3 regions of the Paenarthrobacter sp. TAF1 genome follow, and region 1 is predicted to be linked to each of the others. Evidence: predicted binding sites of a transcription regulator. Region 1 holds the regulator's gene; each other region holds the start of a gene.
The links. The regulator Rex, encoded in region 1, represses fermentation and respiration genes when NADH is low (regulators of the CRP and FNR family bind a similar motif). The targets are predictions, from matches to a motif close to CTTGTGAANNNNTTCACAAG.

Region 1 (6,520 bases):
CGCCCTTTCGCCGCACTGCCGGCAGATTTCGAGGCTTGCTCAGGTGCAGCTCATTGGAATCGGCGAGCCACGGAGGGAGCGGCAAGCCGTGCAGCCGGGCGGCAGTGACATGCGAAATCCAGGCGCCTGGACTCGCGACCGAGAGCGATCGGGCAGCTGCTTCAAGGTCGAAGTCCCAATCCGATGGCCGGTAGATACCTTTACTCACTGCTTCAATGCTGACGCGGTTCCAGAGATTGCGATGCGCGAGACCGGCAGCCTTGGCCTCGTCAAGAGTGAACGGAGCGGATCCCAGTTGGGACGGAACGGGTTTCGGTATCTGCATACGGCATTGTTACCCGGATCCGGCTGTGAGCGCAGAAGTTATCCACAGGCGGGTCTGCCCTCATCCCGGGACGTGAGGGAGGGATTGGTTCAAGCAGTGGGGATGTGAGGGAGGGTTTGGTTCAAGCAGTGGGGATGTGAGGGAGGGTTTGGCGACGCTAGAGGCGGGGGCCGCGGAATCGTGAGAAGCCGCGCCACAGGCCGTAGATCGCCCCTCCGACGGTGGCGGCTTTGAGGCCGAGGGTTGCCGCGCGTCGGCCGGACCGGAAGTCGTATACGGGCCAGTTGTTGTCGCGGGCATGGCGTCGCAGCTTGGCGTCAGGATTGATGACGACGGGGTGCCCCACCATTGTCAAAAGCGGGATGTCGTTGGCGGAATCGCTGTAGGCCCAGCAGTGGTCCAGATCCAGGCCCTCCCGGTCGGCGACCAACTGCACGGCGACCGCCTTGGCCGGTCCGTGCAGGATGTCTCCGACCAATTTCCCCGTGTACATGCCCTCATGCACTTCACCCACGGTCCCCAATGCACCGGTGAGCCCGAGCCGGGTGGAAATTACGGTGGCAACCTCGATCGGCGTCGCCGTCACCAGCCAGACCTTACGGCCCACCCTGAGATGTTGCTCTGCGAGAGCCTTCGTTCCGGGCCAAATCCGGGACTCGATCATTTCGTCGTAGACCTCTTCGCCCAGGGCTTTGATGTCATCTACGGTGATGCCGGCCGCCAGGGTCAAGGCCGAGTCGCGAACGGCATGGACGTCCTCCATGTTCTCGCCGCGCATCACGAACTTAAATTGCTTCCAGGCGAACCCGGCCGCTTGCGGCAAGGTAAAAGCTTTGCGTTCATACATTTTGCGTGCGACGTGGAAGAGGCTCGCACCCTTCATCAACGTGTTGTCGACGTCGAAGAAAGCAGCTTCGCCGCTGTGCTTCTGCGCTTGGGCAGCAGCGGCAACGGCGACGTTCTTCTCCTCGGGCATGCCTTGAGTCTAGTCAATGGCGGGTACCCCGCGTTGAGGGCGCACTCGAAGGCCCTTACCTGTGGGGTGTGAGGGAGGGTGGGGTTGAAGGGGGTGGGGTGTGAGGGAGGGTGGGGTTGAAGGGGGTGGGGTGTGAGGGAGGATCGCGGGGCGGTTACCGTTAATCACATGGCTACTCCCGACGTCGTCCTCCTCACCAAAGCTGACTGCCACCTCTGCACGGACGCCCGCGCCGCCGTCGAACGCGTTACTGCGGGCCTCGGCTTGAGCTGGTCTGAACAGCGGATCGACGCCGACCCCCAACTTCAGGAGCGCTACGCGGAAGAGATTCCGGTGGTGCTGGTGAACGGTATCCAGCGCGATTTTTGGAAGATCGACGAGGCCCGGCTGACCCGCACCTTGAAGAAGGCCCTGGAGGGCTGAGGGTGGCCTTGCCCGTATGTAGCGGCTTTTGTTGAGTCCGGCCCGGGGGTCATAGAGTGGAACAACAAAGCGACGCAATGGAGAATACCGTGACTGCGCTGGAACCGTCCGCGGAAGCACTATCCGGGGACAACGAACCTGCGGCTAAGCAGATCCCGCCCGCGGCTGTGGCCCGGATGACCCTCTATTTGCGTGCGCTGAACTCGCTCTTGGCCGAAGGAGTTGAGCGCGTCTCCTCCGAAGCGCTGGCCGAGGCGTCAGGCGTCAGTTCCTCCACGCTCCGCAAGGACCTCTCGTACGTAGGCTCGTATGGCACGCGCGGGGTGGGCTATGAAGTCCAGTACTTGAGCCGTCACATCGCCGCGGCGCTGGGTCTGACCCATGACTGGAAAGTCGCCATCGTCGGTGCCGGCAACCTCGGCAAGGCCCTGGCCCGGTATGGCGGCTTCGAGTCCAGGGGATTCGACGTCGTAGCCATCTTCGACGCGGACCCCATGGTGATAGGCAACGAGGTAGGGTGGCTGCGCGTCAGCGACTCAGCCGAGCTTGAGCGGGTCCTGGAGCGAACCCACACGAACATGGTGGTGCTTGCCCTGCCGGCCACGGTGGCGCAGGCAGTGTGTGACCGGGTTATTGCTGCCGGCATCAGGAGCATCCTGAGCTTTGCTCCGGTGCTCCTGCAAGTTCCGCCGCACGTGAATCTGCGGAAAGTGGACATGGCCACGGAGCTGCAGATTCTTGCCTACCACGCACAACGGGCGCAGACCCCGGGCCAGGCTGTTTAGCCTTCGCCGGGTCCGCGCCCGTAGTGGTGTGTTTGGAACCCTGTCGCTTTAGCGTCCGGAGGGAGTCTGGTACGGGTTTCCGAACTGCGGTGTCTTGCGGAAGTACGGAGCCGACGCCGGCAGGTACAGCAGGACGATCGCTACGATTCCGAGCAGTGCTGAAAGCGTCGCCAGGCTGAGCGGCACGAGGGCAAAGATCGAGAGCGCGGCGAGGACCGTGCCGAGGATGCGAGCCCAGTTCTTGCCCTTGCGGACGTTGATGGCAACGAGTGCGTACAGGCCGGCACCAATGACACCGAGTGCAATCATGACGCCGACGATGAAGCCTTGGACGTCTTCAAAGCGGACATCCGCGGCGCCGCCGGCCGACATCTGGTCTTCGAACATGCTCCTGAAGGAGGGGTCGTTCAGTGCCGCCATGGAAATAAGGATGGAGATCAGCCAGATTGCGCCTGCGCCGACAATCAACCAGAAGGCGATGTTGACCATTTGCGGGACTGTGGCAGGACCCGGCTGCTGACTCGGCCAGTTGGTGTCCTGACCGTACTGGGGCGCCTGGCCATAGGGCGAAGCGCCGGTCTGGCCGTACTGCGGTGCTGCGGGCTGGCCGTACTGTGGTGCAGCAGGCTGGCCATATTGCGGAGCTGCCGGCGGTGGGGACTGCTGGCCGTACTGTGGTGCAGCGGGCTGCGTGCCCGGCTGCTCAGGCTGGTTGGAGTCGCCCGGGTTCGACGGCGGGTATGGAGGGTTGCTCATGGCATTCCTTTGCTTGTTCGACTGCAGGTACGGCCGCCGGGATCAGCAAAGTGACCCTGCCCCCAGCGTGGTTCTGCTTCCACCGTACCCCCAGGGTCCCGCGCCGCTGCATACCACACGCAGGAATTTCAAGAGGGCAGGGAAAATCATCATGTTGGCGTACGTCTTCATGATGAAGGCCGCGGGAATCCCAGGGGATCCGGCCGCGGCCTTCATGCTCAGCAAGTGCTAAACGAAGTGTTTCTGCGATTCCGGGAGCCACATCATGATTGCTGCGGCAACAGCGGCCGCTGAACTGAGCAGCCCGAGGTTGAAAGTGATCAGGAGGAACAGCAGGGAGAAGACCGCGAAGCCGCCCAAAATGGAGAGGACCAGCCGGGCCCACCGGGCGCCCTCCTTCATGCGGATGGCGATGAAGGCGTAGACGGCGGCCATGATGATGCTGAAGACGAAGTTGAAGATCCCCGTCCCGATGGCCAGGGCTCCGAAGTAGTCGCGGTAGATGAAGATATTGGCGAAGTTGGCGATGACGCCCAGTGCCGCTGCGGCAATCCACAGCCAGTAGGACGTGGTGAGGGTCTTAGGGACGCCCGTGGTGTCACGGAATCTCTGGGCGATGTTGTTGAAGTCCAAACCGAAGACGTTCCGCGGAGGTGCGTTATAGCCGAGTCCGGCGGGCGGTGCGGGGTTCGGGCCGGCCGGTGCTGTGTAGGCGGGTTGTCCCGGCTGCTGGTAGGCAGGGGGAGGTTGGTAACCTTGCTGCCCTTGGTAGCCACCTGGCGGAACAGATCCGCTTTGGGGAGGCTGGTAACCGCCGGGAGGTTGGTAGCCCGCAGGAGGAACATTGCCTGGCTGCGGTGGCTGGGCGCCGGGCTGCTGTGGCTGAGGTGCTTCATCTGGGGTACTCATGGCATCACTGTAGACCGCAGGTTGAAGGTTGCATAGGAAATTCCGAGCCAACTCGCAGCTAAATACAGGGTGTTTGCCGAACAATGGCCGGGTGACTCATGTGTATGCGAAACGGCGCCCCTGCAGCGCGAAGCTGGGCAGGGACGCCGTCCGGGGTGTTCTGGAATCAGGCTGCGGCCGGAGCGATGAACGCGAGTTCGAGGTTGATAACGACCTTGTCGCTGACCAAAACGCCACCGGCTTCGAGGACTGCGTTCCAGGTAAGGCCGAAGTCCTTGCGGCTGATGGTGGTTTCACCCGAGACGCCTGCGCGGGTGTTGCCGAACGGGTCTACTGCAACCCCGTTGAATTCGGTCTCGATGGAGACCTCCTTGGTGACGCCCTTGATTGTGAGATCGCCCACGAGGTCGAAGCTGTTTCCGTTGGCCTTGACGTGGCGGGACACGAAGGTGATTTCCGGGAACTTCTCGACGTCGAAGAAGTCTTCGCCCTTGACGTGGCCATCGCGGTTGACATCGCCGGAGTCGAAGCTGGCGGTCTGGATGGTTGCGGAGACCTTGGAGTCCGTCAGGGTTTCGCCGACTTCCAAAGTGGCCGAAGCGTCCTTGAACTGGCCGCGGACCTTGCTGATGCCTGCGTGGCGGACGGTGAAGCCGATCTCGCTGTGGGAAGCGTCGAGGGTCCAGGTGCCGGTGGTGACGGAAGCGGGGAGGGTCATCATGGTTGTTGCTCCTATAGGTAGTGGAAGGTACTGCGTGCTTGCCCGGTTGAACCAATTGCTTGAAGCGTCAACCGAGCTTCGTGTCTAGTATAAACATGCATATGCATCTTTTATTCCAACTCCACGGAACATTTACGGAAAACTTTGAGTTCTACTTGCGGTAGAAGATTTCGGATCGCCCCGCTTCTTTGAGAAACTGGTAAACATGCCCCAAGCAACTGTCCATCTGCTTCGCCATGGCGAGGTCCACAATCCCGACGGCGTCCTCTACGGTCGCCTGCCGGAGTTCCACCTCTCCGAGCGTGGCCGGGAGATGGCCCGTATGCTGGCCGACCACTTTGTTGCCCGCGCCGCCGAGGGTGCGAAGATAGTCCATCTGGTGGCCTCTCCGTTGACGCGTGCCCAGGAGACGGCCATGCCGACGGCGGAAGCACTGCACCTCGAAATCACGGTCGAGCCGCGCATCATCGAAGCCGAGAACCACTTCCAGGGACTCCACCCCACAAAGAGCGAGTTCCTGAAGCCCAAGCACTGGTTCTACTTCCGGAATCCAATGCGGCCCTCCTGGGGCGAGCCGTACAAGGAGCAGGCAGCCCGCGTGCTGGCTGCAGTTGAGGATGCCCGCGTCAAGGCAATCGAACTTGGCGGGGACGGCGCCGAGGCCATCCTGGTCAGCCACCAGCTGCCGATCTGGTCAACACGGCTCACGGCTGAGGGCCGTCGCCTGGCGCACGATCCCCGCAAACGTGAATGCACTTTGACGTCGCTTACGTCCCTGACGCTCGACGACGACGGCCGGATTATCCGGGTTGAGTACAGCGAACCTGCCGCCGCGCTGCTTCCCGGTGCGGCCAGCACTCCGGGGGCATAGGAAGACATGGACAACAACCTTTCACGTCGAGGCGTTCTTACCGCCGGCGGTGTCCTGCTGGCGGGACTGACCATGGGGCTTTCCGCATGCGCCCAGAAGGACTCCCTTGCGGAGCAGGCAAAGGCGGGCGACAACAAGAACTACGTGGCCGGCGACGGCTCGGTGACGGAATTCGCCAAAGCCGACCGTGCAGCGCCCGTAGCCCTCAAAGGCACCCTGTTCAACGGAAATGAAGTCAAGCCCGAGGACCTCAAGGGCAAGGTCACGGTCCTGAACTTCTGGTTTGCTGCGTGCGCTCCCTGCCGGATCGAAGCGCCGCAGCTTGAAGCGCTGCACCAGGAATTCAAGGACCAGGGCGTCCAATTCTTCGGCGTGAACCTCCGCGATGAAAAGGCCACCGCTGAGGCCTTCGACAAGACGTTCAACCTCACCTACCCGAGCTTCAACGACAAGGACGGGTCCGTGCTGCTGTCCGTGTCCGGCATCGTTCCGCCCGGTGCCGTCCCCACAACCCTGGTCCTTGATAAGGAAGGCAAAGTTGCCTCCCGCGTGCTTGGCGAGATTGAAAAGAGCACCTTGAAGGCCCTCATCACTTCAGCCGTGGCCGAGTAGTCGCCGTGAACAGTCCTTTCGCCGAGACCATCCTCAACGGTTCCCTGCTGCTGGCCGTGCCGGTCGCATTGCTGGCCGGGCTGGTTTCGTTCCTCTCGCCGTGCGTGCTGCCGTTGGTACCCGGGTACCTGGGGTACGTCAC
Region 2 (5,866 bases), on a different contig from region 1:
CGTCCTTTGCGGCCTGAACTTTGGCGATCGCGGTGTCCAGATCGGTTTCGACCTCGTCCAGGTACCGCTTACCCACACGCCGACGCAGGCGGGACTCGTCCACATCAACAATCAGGCACGCGCCATCATTCAACGTCACGGCCAGCGGCTGGGCACCGCCCATGCCACCGCAGCCACCGGTCAGGGTCAAGGTACCGGCGAGCGGCCCTTCCGTGGAACCTTCAGCGGCAGGCGCGGGGTGGCGGCCCTCCGCAGCGAGCTTATTTCCGACGGCGGCAAAGGTTTCGTAGGTGCCCTGCAGGATGCCCTGGGTGCCGATGTAGATCCAGGACCCGGCCGTCATCTGCCCGTACATCATCAGGCCCTCAGCCTCGAGCCGGCGGAACTCAGGCCACGTCGCCCAATCACCGACGAGGTTGGAGTTGGCGAGGAGAACACGGGGCGCCCACTCATTCGTGCGGAAGACACCTACCGGCTTACCCGACTGCACCAGCAGGGTCTCGTCCTTCTCCATGGTTTCCAGGGTCCGGGTGATCGCATCGAACGCAGCCCAGGAACGCGCTGCGCGTCCGGTACCCCCGTAGACCACCAGATCATCCGGACGCTCGGCGACCTCGGGGTCCAGGTTATTCATCAGCATGCGCAACGGCGCCTCGGTCTGCCACGACTTGGCAGTAAGCTCAGTACCCCGCGCGGCCTTGACCGGACGGGCACCAGTAGTGAAATCGGCGGGTGCCATGGTGACTCCTTCGTCTGTGGGAAGTGTGTGGTGGAAAGATCTTCTGCTTCTACTAAAGCCCCTTTACCAAGCGGCCGGAACGGCTTTTCGGACGGTGCTGTCCGGGATTACAGACATGCGGATGCTCTCGCTTTCGCGCCCGGATGCGCGCATGCTGGACCCATGGCAACGTATCGAGTGTCCACCTTGGTCGCCGCGCCGCCGGAGCGGGTTTTCGACACCTGGACGGATCCTGACAGGTTTACTGAGTGGATCGGCGGCGTCACACGCGTGACCGATCTCGTTGGCTCCACCGACCAGGCCGGCAGCAGCTATACGGTGTGGTTCGGCCGGATGGCGAGTCCCACGGAAGTCATCGCTGCGGAACGGCCGCGGCACATCCGCACCCGCTTCGGCAACGCGATCCTCAAAGGGGAATCGGATGTCACGTTCACCCCGGAAAGTGGTGGCACGCGCATCCAGCAGCTGTTCGAAACACGCGGACTGGTGTCCACGGTGGTGGGACGACTCTTCGCCACGGGATCCTACCGGGGCAGTTTCCGGGGCGAGCTGGAAGCTTTCCGCGCCATGGTTGAACGCGACTCCCCCGGGCCGGGCAGCCGCTAGGGTGCATCGGCGCTTACTAAGCGTCAGCCCGCCGTCGGGCGACCATGGATCCGGACCGACAGTTCGTCGGCGGCTTTCCTGATCCGCGCGGCCAGTACGGGCCATTGCTCAGCCGGCACTTTGTCCTCCAGGAACGTGACGGCGACTGCCGCCGTCGGCCATCCAACGTGGTCAGTCACGGCGACGGCGATGGAGCCGAACCCGGGAGTGATTTCGCCGTTTTCCGTGGCGTAGCCACGCTGGCGCACCTGGTCCAAATGGGACGACAAGGCGGAGTACTTCATGATGGGAAACTCGACATCGTGCCGGGACGTGAAGGCCGCAGCGTTCGGGTAGAGGGCGCGGACCTGCGACTTGGGCAAGGCGGCGAGGATTGCCCGACCGGACGCGGTGAGGTGGCTGGGAAGCCGAACCCCGACGTCGGTCACCAGGCTTGGGCGGTTCTTGGCACGTTCTTCCACGATGTAAAGGACATCGCGGCCATGGAGCACAGCCAGGTGTGCGCTCTCGCCGATCACGTCGACCAGCGACGCCAGCATGGGGCGACCCAGCCGTGACAACGGCTCCTGCCGCGAATAGGCGGAGCTGAGTTCGAAGGCACTGATGCCGAGCCCGTAGCGCTGCTCCTCATGCAGATGGAGGACGAAGCCGTTCGCCTCCATAACGCCCAGAAGGTGGTAGACACTGGACCGCGGCAGGCCCAGTGCCGTGGCGATATTCGACGCCGCCATCGGCCCTCGCCGCGAAGCCAACAGTTTCAGGATGCGCAAGGTGTTTTCGGCAGCCGGGACTTTGGACGTGGCCTTGCCGGGCGCGGTGGGCGTGGTGGTCATGGTTCCTCGCTGCTGGGGGATCTTGAGGGGCGCCGGAGCATACTGTCCGGTATCCCGTACTCAAGCGTGCACCTTTCACAAGGCATTGACCAGCACCGGGCCGCCGGGAGTGTCCGGTATACCGGACACTCCGACGACGTTTTCCGACTGCCCGGAGGCGTAGCCGGCTATCCCTCGGCTGGGGAGGGACCCTTGCGGCGCAACAGGAACGTGATGGCTCCAGCTGCTGCCAGGACCAGTGCCACGATGAGGCCGATGGTCCAGCCACTCATGCCCGCAGAAGAAGCAGCCATCGGAGCAGCCGCCTCCTGTGACTGGGAATCCACCGAAGTGGAGCCCTTTGCTGCCGAGGTCGTCGGCGGCACGGAAATGCTCGGTGCGGCCGAAGGCGTTGCTGCGGGCTTTTCTACGGACTCCGTGACAGCTCCGGTCTCAGCCAGTCCGACGGCGGGAGCGTACTCGCGCGGCCACGGAATGACGATCGGGGCTGCTCCTGTTCCCGATTGCTGCGATGCATCAACGCTGCCGGCCGCAAGCTGCCCACCAGCGGCTTCGGCCTGGCGCGCGGCCTCGGCCTGGCGCGCGGCCTCGGCTTGGCGTGCGGCTTCAGCGGCCTTCGCAGCGTCAGCCGCCCTACCGGCGTCGAGGATTGCCTGGTCAGTGAGCCGCGACAGCTCTGCGAGAGCGGTGTTTACGGCGGCGGTATGCCGGGCATTCGCCGCGTCCTTTTCGGCAGCAGTGAACTGTTCGCTTGATGCAAATGCCTGAAGTTCCGCTCGCCCGCCCGCCATCGCTACGCCAGCAGCAGTCTGGAGCTCCGGAGAATCGAGCCTTATGAGACCGTCGGCCAATTCCGAGTTATCCAAGTACTGCGCGTCGGAGTGTCCGTACTCGAGGAAGTACCGGACATCTGCATGGTTGACGGACTTAACAGCGTCCTTAGCAGCCTGGACCACGTGCACGCCGCCCGCGGCCATGTGCTGGAAAGCACGCTGCCTGTCGTTAACAAAGGCTGCACTGTCCTGTTCGCTCGCGAGACCGTGACCATCGGCAATGAAGTCCTTGACGGCAGAGTCCCCACCCAGCAGAGCAGCCTCAGCTGCCTTCCGCACTTCAGGCGTACCCACCAATGCGAGGTCCAGTGTGGCCTGGCGGGCTTCCATGATCAGAGGATCAAGATCAGCACCAGGGGCCGTTAGCGTCGACAGCAAAGCCGGAAGCTCGGCGGCGGCCTTTTTGAATGCAGCCTTGGCGGGCTCTTGGGATGCGAGCCGGGCTTTGTCTATGGCCTGCTTGGGCCAAGCCTGCGAGAAGCGATAGTCCCGCTCTTCCAGCAAGCGCCTCAGGTCGGTCTTCTTGGGGCCATCAACGGCGTGTCGCGCGTTCTCCAGAGCAGTCTTCGCGCGATCCGCCACGGCTGCCGAGCCAGCAGGGTTGGCTGCGATATCTGCCCTCACAGCGTCGAGTGATTTGGTGACCGTAGTCAATTTTTGGTCCTGCGCTGCGGCAACGAACTGACCGTAGCGCAGGTATGTAGCAAGGACTTCAGGGTCGTAGGTGTCCAGAGCAGCCTGCGCTCCGCGAGTGACGGCGGCAATGGGCGAATTGGTCAGGTAGGCTACCGCCTCACGGTCCTGGCCCTGAGCGGTCTTTTGCCAGCCTTCGAGAACGAACTTCTCGACAGCCTCACTGCCGTTGTCCAGGCTCTTGGAAGCAGCCATCCGGATGGGACCCGAGTAGTTGAGGAACCGAGTGGCCGTTATCCGCAGGTCGAGATCCCAGGCGCCGGCCCAGCCCTTTGACAGGAAGCTCGTGATCACGCTGGGGTCGTTAGTGGCCAGTATCCTGACCGCGCTCTCCCTGACATGTTCGCTCCCCCGTGTCGTCAGCTCGGTGACCAACTGCTTCCGGTCAGCTGCCAGCGCGACGTCCTGGCCGCCGTCGAGGAATGCCTGGACCGCGTCCGGCCCACCCACCAAGGCGGCAGCGGCGGCGGTGCGGATTGCGGGACCGCCGGTCTTCCAGAGCTCAACCACGCCAGCGGCGTCACTCACCCGTTCCACGAAAGGCACGGGAGCTTGCGAGGCGTTCGGAACCTCAAAATTCGGCACGTCATAGGCCTGCGCGGGTGCGGCAAAGAGCAAGGATGCCCCGGCCACTACGGCAACAACGGCAGCTGCCCAACGGCGTCGGGTAGCGCGGATTACGGAAATCATGAGTCCCCCAAGTAACAGATGCAAGAGTCAGCACAGAGTTCAAAGGGGGCGACGCGAAATGCGAGGGATGCCTGACCGTGTTGAAGAGCTGTCCGCGGTCATCATATCCGACCGGGAACTATGACTTTTACCACCCTCTGATGAGACCCACAGCATGGTGTCTGCGATCAAAGACACCAATCACCCGTGAGTCCGATCACAAGGCCGTCAAAAGTGATCTGCTGGATAGCGATCCCCTCCCAAAGACGAGAAGGTTTTACTATGCAACAAACCAAGCTGGCTGTGGAGAGCTCTGTCCTCCAGGCCGCAGGTACGGCGCTCAGCCGAGGCCTCAACGTCCGTCACATCCGCTTCATGGCACTCGGATCCGCGATCGGCACCGGCCTGTTCTACGGCTCGGCGTCGGCCATCCAAAAGGCCGGGCCGGCCGTCCTGCTTGCCTACATCATCGGCGGCGCGGCCGTGTTCATGGTGATGCGCGCCCTCGGCGAAATGGCCGTCCGACACCCCGTGTCCGGCTCGTTCGGCCAATACGCGAGCCGCTACCTGGGGCCTTTCGCCGGTTTCGTAACCGGGTGGACCTACGTGTTCGAAATGGCGATCGTGGCAATCGCCGACGTCACGGCCTTCAGTATCTACATGGGCTTCTGGTTCCCACAGGTGGACAGATGGATCTGGGTGCTGGCGATCATCCTGTTCCTGGGCGCCATGAACCTGCTCAGCGTGAAGGTGTTTGGTGAGCTTGAGTTCTGGTTCTCGCTGATCAAGGTGGTGGCGATTATCGCCATGATCGTGGGCGGTGCGGCGATCATCGTGTTCGGTTTCCAAACGGGCGACGGCGGTGGCGTGGCACCGGGGCTGGGGAACCTCGTGAACCACGGCGGTTTGTTCCCCAACGGATTCGAAGGGCTCCTGGCAGCGTTCGCCGTCGTGATGTTTGCCTTTGGCGGGATCGAAACGATTGGCATTACCGCGGGCGAAGCCGCCGACCCCAAAAAGGTCATCCCGCAGGCCGTCAACACCGTGCCCGTGCGGGTGCTCCTGTTCTACGTGCTGACTTTGGGCGTGCTGATGAGCATCTTCCCGTGGAACGAGATCGGCAGCAGCGGCAGCCCGTTCGTGCAGATCTTCGACGGACTGGGCATCCCGGCCGCTCCGCACATCCTCAACGCCGTGGTCATCACCGCCGCGCTCTCGGCGATCAACAGCGACATTTTCGGGGCCGGGCGCATCCTGTTTGGTCTGGCACAGCAGGGCCACGCACCCAAGAGCTTCAGCAAGATTTCCCGCCACGGCGTTCCGTGGATGACCGTGGTGATGATGGGTTGCATCCTGCTGGTGGGCGTCGTTTTGAACGCCGTCATCCCCGAAGACGTGTTCGTGCTCATTGCCTCGATCGCCACCTTCGCCACCGTGTGGGTCTGGGTGATGATCCTGGTTTCGCACGTCGCGATGAAGCGGGAGATCAAGCG
Region 3 (6,520 bases), on a different contig from region 1:
GGCAACCCCGTGGAATTTGAAGCGACCGGTTGGTTCGCCCGGATACTTCAACATGAATACGATCACTTGGATGGCAAGCTCTACGTCAACCGCCTGGTGGACCGCTATGCCAGGAAAGCGATGAAGCAGGCCAAGAAGAACGGCTGGGGCAAGCCCGGCCTGACCTGGATGCCCGGCGTCGATCCCGATCCCTTCGGACACTAGGGCATGGACACCAGCACGCACGCCGAGCTGTTCAAACTCCTGCACATCAGCGCCGAGGACGCGCCGGAGTGCGCCCGTCTGCTGGCCACTCCCCCGGCCGCGGACGTCGTCCGCGCGTTGGACGCCCTGCAGGGCAGGCTGGGAACTTTTCCGCTGCACAGTATCACCGCAGAGGGTGCATCGGAAGCGACCTGGATAGAAGCACTGCTTCGCTTCGCCCCGTCGGTCCACGACTATCATGCCGGCCTGGGAATCGGCGTGGACGTCTCCGCTGCGTCCCTGGCAGACGTCGGACTGCAAATGCGGATCAACCGCCGGGTCCATGGGCGTTTCGGGCTCGACACCTGGTCCTGGCTGACGCTGCACATGGCCGGCAATCTTTTCAGGCTCGGCAGGCTGCAGTTCCATCTGGTGCCTGATGAGGGTTACGCCTCGGGCTGGGTGCTGGGTGTGCATATCCCCGAAGACGGCGGGCTCTCCCCCACTTTGGTGGACGAGAGTTTCGCAGAGGCCCGGGATTTCTTCGCACGCCATTTTCCTGACAAGCCGGTGGCAGTGGCCACCTGTGACTCGTGGATGCTCGATCCCTATCTGGCAAAGCTGCTGCCAGAGAGCAACATCGCCTCATTTGCCCGCCGCTTTACCGTGGACCGCTGCACGGACGCAGCCACGGATGCCGTGTACTTCACCTTCCGGCAGCGCGGCATGCACGACCTGGAGAAGCTCCCGCGGGAAACGTCACTTCAGCGCGTAGTGCTGGAGAGAATCGACGACGGCGGCACTTGGCAACTCGGGCATGGTCACCTGGCGTTGTAGATCGTCTGCTGATCCGGGCAGGAAGATAGAACGCTCTTCATGGCGTCTTTCTCCGCCTGGGTGACCCACAACCGGTAGGCCGTCTTCACCGAGATCTGCCGGGCAACGTAGTGGCAGCGGAAGTTCTTGTTGGCCGGCAGCCACGTCGCGGCGTCGCCAGCCCCTTTCTTGACGTTTGCCGGACCATCCGCCGCAATCAAATTCAGCGGGTCGTTGGCGAGGGTCTGCCTCTGCTGGATGGTCAGCTGCTGGGCGCCTTTTTGCCACGCGTCGGCCAGCGCCACCACATGGTCGATTTGCACGGCGGAGCTGGTGTCCTGGCCCCTAGTGAAGGATATTTGCCTTCCCGTGTATGGTTCGTTCAACGTTCCGGAGGCCACCTTGCAGGAGGAGCCGTCCATGAACTTGACTGCACTCAGGTCGCGCCGGAGGATGTCGTTGCGGGTGTCGCAACCGTTCCGGTCCGCATCGGCCCACGCCTGTCCAAAGGCGGCCCTGTCATAGTCCGTTTTCGGTGCCCGCCCTTTGACCGGCAGATGGTCCAGGGCCTCGGAGGCCTTTTCGGGTACGACCGCCGCCGCGCCGCGCACAGGCTTCATCCATTCGGGGTTGTAAACCGGGGCTTCGCTGGGGCCGGATTGCGGAGGTTGAGCTGCTTCAAACTGGCCCACGGTGAAGAACCAGGACAGCCCGGCGACAATGGTAGCGGCAGCCAGTGCCAGAACCGCCCACGCTTGACGGGAACGGCGGCGGGCGCGTTTATAGGCGGACCAGGTGATGCTCAAGGGACTCCATCCAACGGGGCAGGCAGTGTCTTACGAGCGTAGGACACGGCCCCGACAGTCAGAGTCGGTATCCACAATGTGTAGGAGAAGTCACACTACACAGAGGGTGAAAGAGCAGGTTATTGCTCGCGCGTCACGCGTTGGAGGTCCTCGGCGGCAAGAGCCAGCAGGCCCCGCAGTTGTTCCACGCGCTCGTCGGTGACGTCCCCGGCAGCATTGGCCGCAACAGCTTGGTCCAGAAGCTTCTGGGCTTGCTTATGGTTGGCCTTGGCGACGTCCAGGGCGTGCTCCAGCGTGGTCTCATGTTCCATCGTTGATTCGTTTTCCATGAGACCCATTCTGGTCAGGTTTCCCGGCCGTTTCCAGTGATCCGGCCGGGAAACCCGTGTTAACTGCTGCGGACCTAGGCGCCGGCCGTTTCGAGTACGGCAATGGGAGCGATGACATCCCGGGCCGGGAACGACGGCGGGTTCACGCCGGCCATTTCTTCCATCACACGGACAACCTGGCAGGAGTAGCCGAACTCGTTGTCGTACCAGACGTACAGCACGAGGTTCTTGTCGTTGGAGATCGTGGCGAGGCCATCGACGATGCCGGCCCGACGGGAGCCGACGAAGTCCGTCGAGACTACATCGGGAGAATCGATGTAATCGATCTGCTTGCGGAGATCGGAATGCAGCGACATTTCACGCAAGAAGTCGTTGACCTCGTCGCGCGTGGTGCCCTTCTCCAGGTTGAGGTTCAGGATGGCCATGGAGACGTCCGGGGTGGGTACACGGATGGCGTTGCCTGTCAGCTTTCCCTGCAGTTCGGGAAGGGCCTTGGCCACTGCCTTGGCGGCACCGGTCTCCGTGATCACCATGTTCAGCGCAGCGGAGCGTCCGCGGCGGTCACCCTTGTGGAAGTTGTCGATCAGGTTCTGGTCGTTGGTGAACGAGTGAACCGTCTCGACGTGGCCGTGAATGATGCCGAACTTGTCGTTGATGGCCTTCAGCACCGGAGTGATGGCGTTCGTGGTGCAGGATGCGGCGGTGACGATCTTGTCGTCGTCACTGATGTCGCGGTGGTTGATGCCGTGAACAATATTCTTGAGGTCACCCTTGCCCGGCGCCGTCAGCAGGACGCGGGCAACGCCCTTGCTCTGCAGGTGCTGGGAGAGGCCATCGGCGTCGCGCCAGCGTCCGGTGTTGTCGACCACCAGGGCGTCCTTGATTCCGTACTCGGTGTAATCAACAGTTGCGGGGTTGTCCGAGTAGATGACCTGTACCTGGACGCCGTTGGCGGTGATGGTGTTGGCTTCCTCATCCACGCGGATGGTGCCTTCGAAGGAACCGTGAACGGAGTCGCGACGCAGCAGGCTCGCGCGCTTCACGAGGTCGTTGTCGGCGCCCTTGCGGACCACGATGGCGCGCAAGCGCAGGCCGTGGCCGCCACCGGCCTTTTCGATCAGGATGCGGGCCAGCAGACGGCCGATACGCCCGAAACCGTAAAGAACGACGTCGGTGCTGGTGCGGTCGTCAGCGCCGCGCTTGCCAACGATCTCGGCGAGCTCGGAGCGCAAGTACTCGTCCAGGGAGGCGCCATTGCCTTCTGCCCGGTACTTTTCCGTCAAACGTGCAATATCAATGGCTGCTGCGCCGAGCTCCAGCTCGGAAAGGGCGTTCAGCAGGGGTGCCGTCTCCTCGAGCAGGAGCTCGTGGTTGCTCATCCGGCGTGCAAAGCGGTGGGCCTTGAGGATGTTCATGGTGGACTTGTTGATCAAGCTCCGGCCGTGGATGCTGGTGACCACGTTGTTTTCCCGGTACAACCGGCCGATCACCGGAATCATGGCCTCGGCGAGAGCCTCCCGGCCCATCCACTTATCAAGACAAGAATCTGACGTCTGGCTCACAGAACTACCTTCCTTGGGTCAACCACATACGTCCTCGTATGCGGATGGCGGCGGCCGCCCGGAGTAGTCCTGCGGCACATGCGCCGGCGGGCTTCGGTCCACCCACAGCGCCTTGAACGAGAGCAAAGAAAATCCGCCGGCTGCGAACGCAGTCCCGGCGGCAGAACATCTACGTTCAGTAACCATTCTAGGCGGGAAGGCCGGGGCATGGTCGTCCCGGAGGCGTGAAATCACTCACACGCCCGTCATTCAGGGAGTCATAAATGGATGGGTTGACCGATACGCCGGGTTCTGTCATCCCCTTCCGTTACCGGAAAGGGAGAGGCGGCCATCCATCTACGAACGCCGTTGCCGACGCCCTCCAGCAGCCTACCCGGACACTCGGGCGAGCAGCCCTCGAACGTGTCCTGTCTGGCCTTGCTCCGGGTGGGGTTTACCTAGCCTCCCCGGTCACCCAGGGAGCTGGTGGTCTCTTACACCACCGTTTCACCCTTACCTGCTGCCCGGTGCAATACCGGGACGCAGGCGGTCTGTTCTCTGTGGCACTGGCCTGCGGGTTACCCCGAGTGGGCGTTACCCACCACCCTGCTCTATGGAGCCCGGACGTTCCTCGAGCCACTTTCGTGACGCGCGGCCGCCTGGTCAACCCATCCGCCGTACAGTCTACCGGCGTCCAGGACGGCCCAAGTCACCGGTAATATCGACTGGTGCTGATTCTCCTGCCGCCCTCAGAAGGCAAAACCCCCGCCCTCAAAGGACCTGCCATCGAATGGGAGTCGCTGAGCTTCCCGGAACTGAACCCGTACCGGGCCAAGGTCCTTGAAGCTCTGGGGACAGTGAGCGCGCACGAGGACGCCCTGGCGTTACTGGGCGTCGGCGCCTCGCTGCGGGACGACGTCGAACGTAATACCCGGCTGCATGCCGAACCGGCGGCTCCCGCGCACCAGGTCTATTCGGGAGTCCTGTACGACGCCCTCGGCTTCAAGAGCATGACGCCGGCCCAGCGCCGCAAGGCGACGGAGTCCATCCTGGTTGTTTCCGCTTTGTGGGGAGCCATTGGCTTTGGTGACCACGTGCCCGCCTACCGTCTGTCGATGGGAACCGCACTGCCCGACGTCGGACGCCTCGCCTCCTATTGGAAGCCGCAACTGAACGCCGCCCTCGCCCAGCGGGTCGACGGCGAACTGCTGGTGGACTGCCGCTCCAGCACCTACGCCGCAGCGTGGGCTCCCCCGGCCGCACAGACGGTGAACGTCAATGTGTTCAACGAGGCGAACGGCAAGCGCACCGTGGTGAGCCACTTCGCCAAGCACACCAGGGGTGAGTTGGCACGGCATCTGCTGACCAGGCGCGGCAAGGCTCCGGAAACTCCGGATCAGCTCCTGAAGGCCGCCAGTGAAATCCGGACCGCCGAACTGGTTGAGGGCACCGCCCGGAAGCCACACGCCCTGAACATCATTCTGTCCAGCTAAGGCCGTGCCCGGGTCAGGTCAGTTCCACTCCGCTGAACGGACCAGGATGACGCCGGAGTCCGGGCAGAAAACGATGTCGTCCTCCGCTGCGGCTTTGACATCGGCAAGGTCACCTGGGCTGAGCATCATCCCCGAGCCCTCGGACTTTCCGTGGAACAGCCGGGCAGCACCGACTCCACGCTTGGCGATGGTCTTTTCGTACACCGCGAGCATCCCCGGGTCCAGCGCCTCGGCGAATACAGCCCGTTGCCCGCGAACCACTGTCTCCTCGGCCGCGATCTCCGCGATTGCTTCGTCCAGTTCAGAGCGGATGCTGCCGAACGAACCCTGGATGTCGTCAACAATGGCTTGCTGGGCAGCCTGGCGTTCACGCAGGGTGTCCAGGCGCTCCAGGATCTCAAGCTCAACGTCTTCGAGGTCCGAACGGCGCTTGTTCAGCGAGGCGATGTCGTTCTGCAGCGCCACCAGGTCCTTGGACAACCCGGTTCCGCTGTTCAGCCGGGTTTCATCGCGCTCGATGCGGGACGCAACCTGTTCGACGTCGGCTTCCGCGCGGCGCAGTTCGGCTTCGGCGTCATGGACAGCGATTTTGGCCGCCCCTAGTTCACCGTTGGCCACACTGAGGGCGTCCGTCAGGTCAGTGATGCGGGGATCGTTTTCCAGCACCTTCCGGCGGCCCGCCAACGACTTGAGCTTGGCATCCAGCCCCTGCAGTTCAAGCAATTTCAATTGTTCTGCCGGTGCTGCTTTCGCCACGCTTACCTCCGCTTGTCGCCGCCGGTCCTGGAGATCAGGTCCGGCCCTTTCCTAGACTCTAGTCGCCGCCGGGAGTCAGTATGAAGTCCCAAGGGTCACTGTTGGTACTGCTGACGCGGATATCGACGTCGTAGCCCTGGTCAGCGAGCACGTTGCCCAACGCTTCTGCGGCGGCTGGAAGCCACAGCCATTCACTCGCAAAGTGCGATACGTCAATCAGGTACGGCCGCCCGTTGGTGGCCCCCTCACGCGCTTCGGAGGCCGGATGATGCCGCATGTCCGCTGTGACGTACACATCGGCATGGTTGGCCCGGACGGCGTCGAACAAACTGTCCCCGGCGCCGCCGCAGACGGCAACACGCCGCACCAGGCCGTCTTTGTCGCCGGCAACCCGGACCCCGCCCGCCACGGCGGGCAGCATTTCAAAGACACGGGCCGCAAAGTCGCCCAGGGTTTCAAGCTCCGGAAGATCGCCCACCCTGCCGATTCCTTCTTCCGGCAGTCCGTTGGATGCTTGGGTCAGGGGCGCCACGTTCTCCAGCCCGAAGGCATCTGCCAGGACGTCCGACACTCCGCCAACGGCTGAGTCACCATTC

Region 2: the regulator Rex is predicted to act here: its motif matches at 4,578-4,597, upstream of AB4Y81_RS21370 (ALF repeat-containing protein).
Region 3: the regulator Rex is predicted to act here: its motif matches at 3,918-3,937, upstream of AB4Y81_RS01870 (glyceraldehyde-3-phosphate dehydrogenase).

The regions. Positions count from the first base shown of each region.
Region 1 is NZ_JBFRDO010000002.1:439,641-446,160, reverse strand. Features, by position in the region: gene AB4Y81_RS04160 (DUF559 domain-containing protein) at 1-325, opposite strand, end outside; gene AB4Y81_RS04155 (HAD family hydrolase) at 483-1,301, opposite strand; gene AB4Y81_RS04150 (glutaredoxin family protein) at 1,470-1,724, shown strand; gene AB4Y81_RS04145 (redox-sensing transcriptional repressor Rex) at 1,802-2,509, shown strand; gene AB4Y81_RS04140 (hypothetical protein) at 2,558-3,265, opposite strand; gene AB4Y81_RS04135 (hypothetical protein) at 3,494-4,174, opposite strand; gene AB4Y81_RS04130 (YceI family protein) at 4,341-4,892, opposite strand; gene AB4Y81_RS04125 (histidine phosphatase family protein) at 5,101-5,766, shown strand; gene AB4Y81_RS04120 (TlpA family protein disulfide reductase) at 5,773-6,378, shown strand; gene AB4Y81_RS04115 (cytochrome c biogenesis CcdA family protein) at 6,384-6,520, shown strand, end outside.
Region 2 is NZ_JBFRDO010000037.1:417-6,282, reverse strand. Features, by position in the region: gene AB4Y81_RS21385 (urocanate hydratase) at 1-739, opposite strand, end outside; gene AB4Y81_RS21380 (SRPBCC family protein) at 902-1,345, shown strand; gene AB4Y81_RS21375 (IclR family transcriptional regulator) at 1,369-2,178, opposite strand; gene AB4Y81_RS21370 (ALF repeat-containing protein) at 2,346-4,394, opposite strand; gene AB4Y81_RS21365 (amino acid permease) at 4,656-5,866, shown strand, end outside.
Region 3 is NZ_JBFRDO010000001.1:401,086-407,605, forward strand. Features, by position in the region: gene def (peptide deformylase) at 1-204, shown strand, start outside; gene AB4Y81_RS01855 (acyltransferase domain-containing protein) at 208-1,020, shown strand; gene AB4Y81_RS01860 (HNH endonuclease family protein) at 1,005-1,805, opposite strand; gene AB4Y81_RS01865 (hypothetical protein) at 1,925-2,134, opposite strand; gene AB4Y81_RS01870 (glyceraldehyde-3-phosphate dehydrogenase) at 2,209-3,696, opposite strand; RNA gene rnpB (RNase P RNA component class A) at 3,961-4,346, opposite strand; gene AB4Y81_RS01880 (YaaA family protein) at 4,404-5,168, shown strand; gene AB4Y81_RS01885 (zinc ribbon domain-containing protein) at 5,187-5,924, opposite strand; gene AB4Y81_RS01890 (Nif3-like dinuclear metal center hexameric protein) at 5,983-6,520, opposite strand, start outside.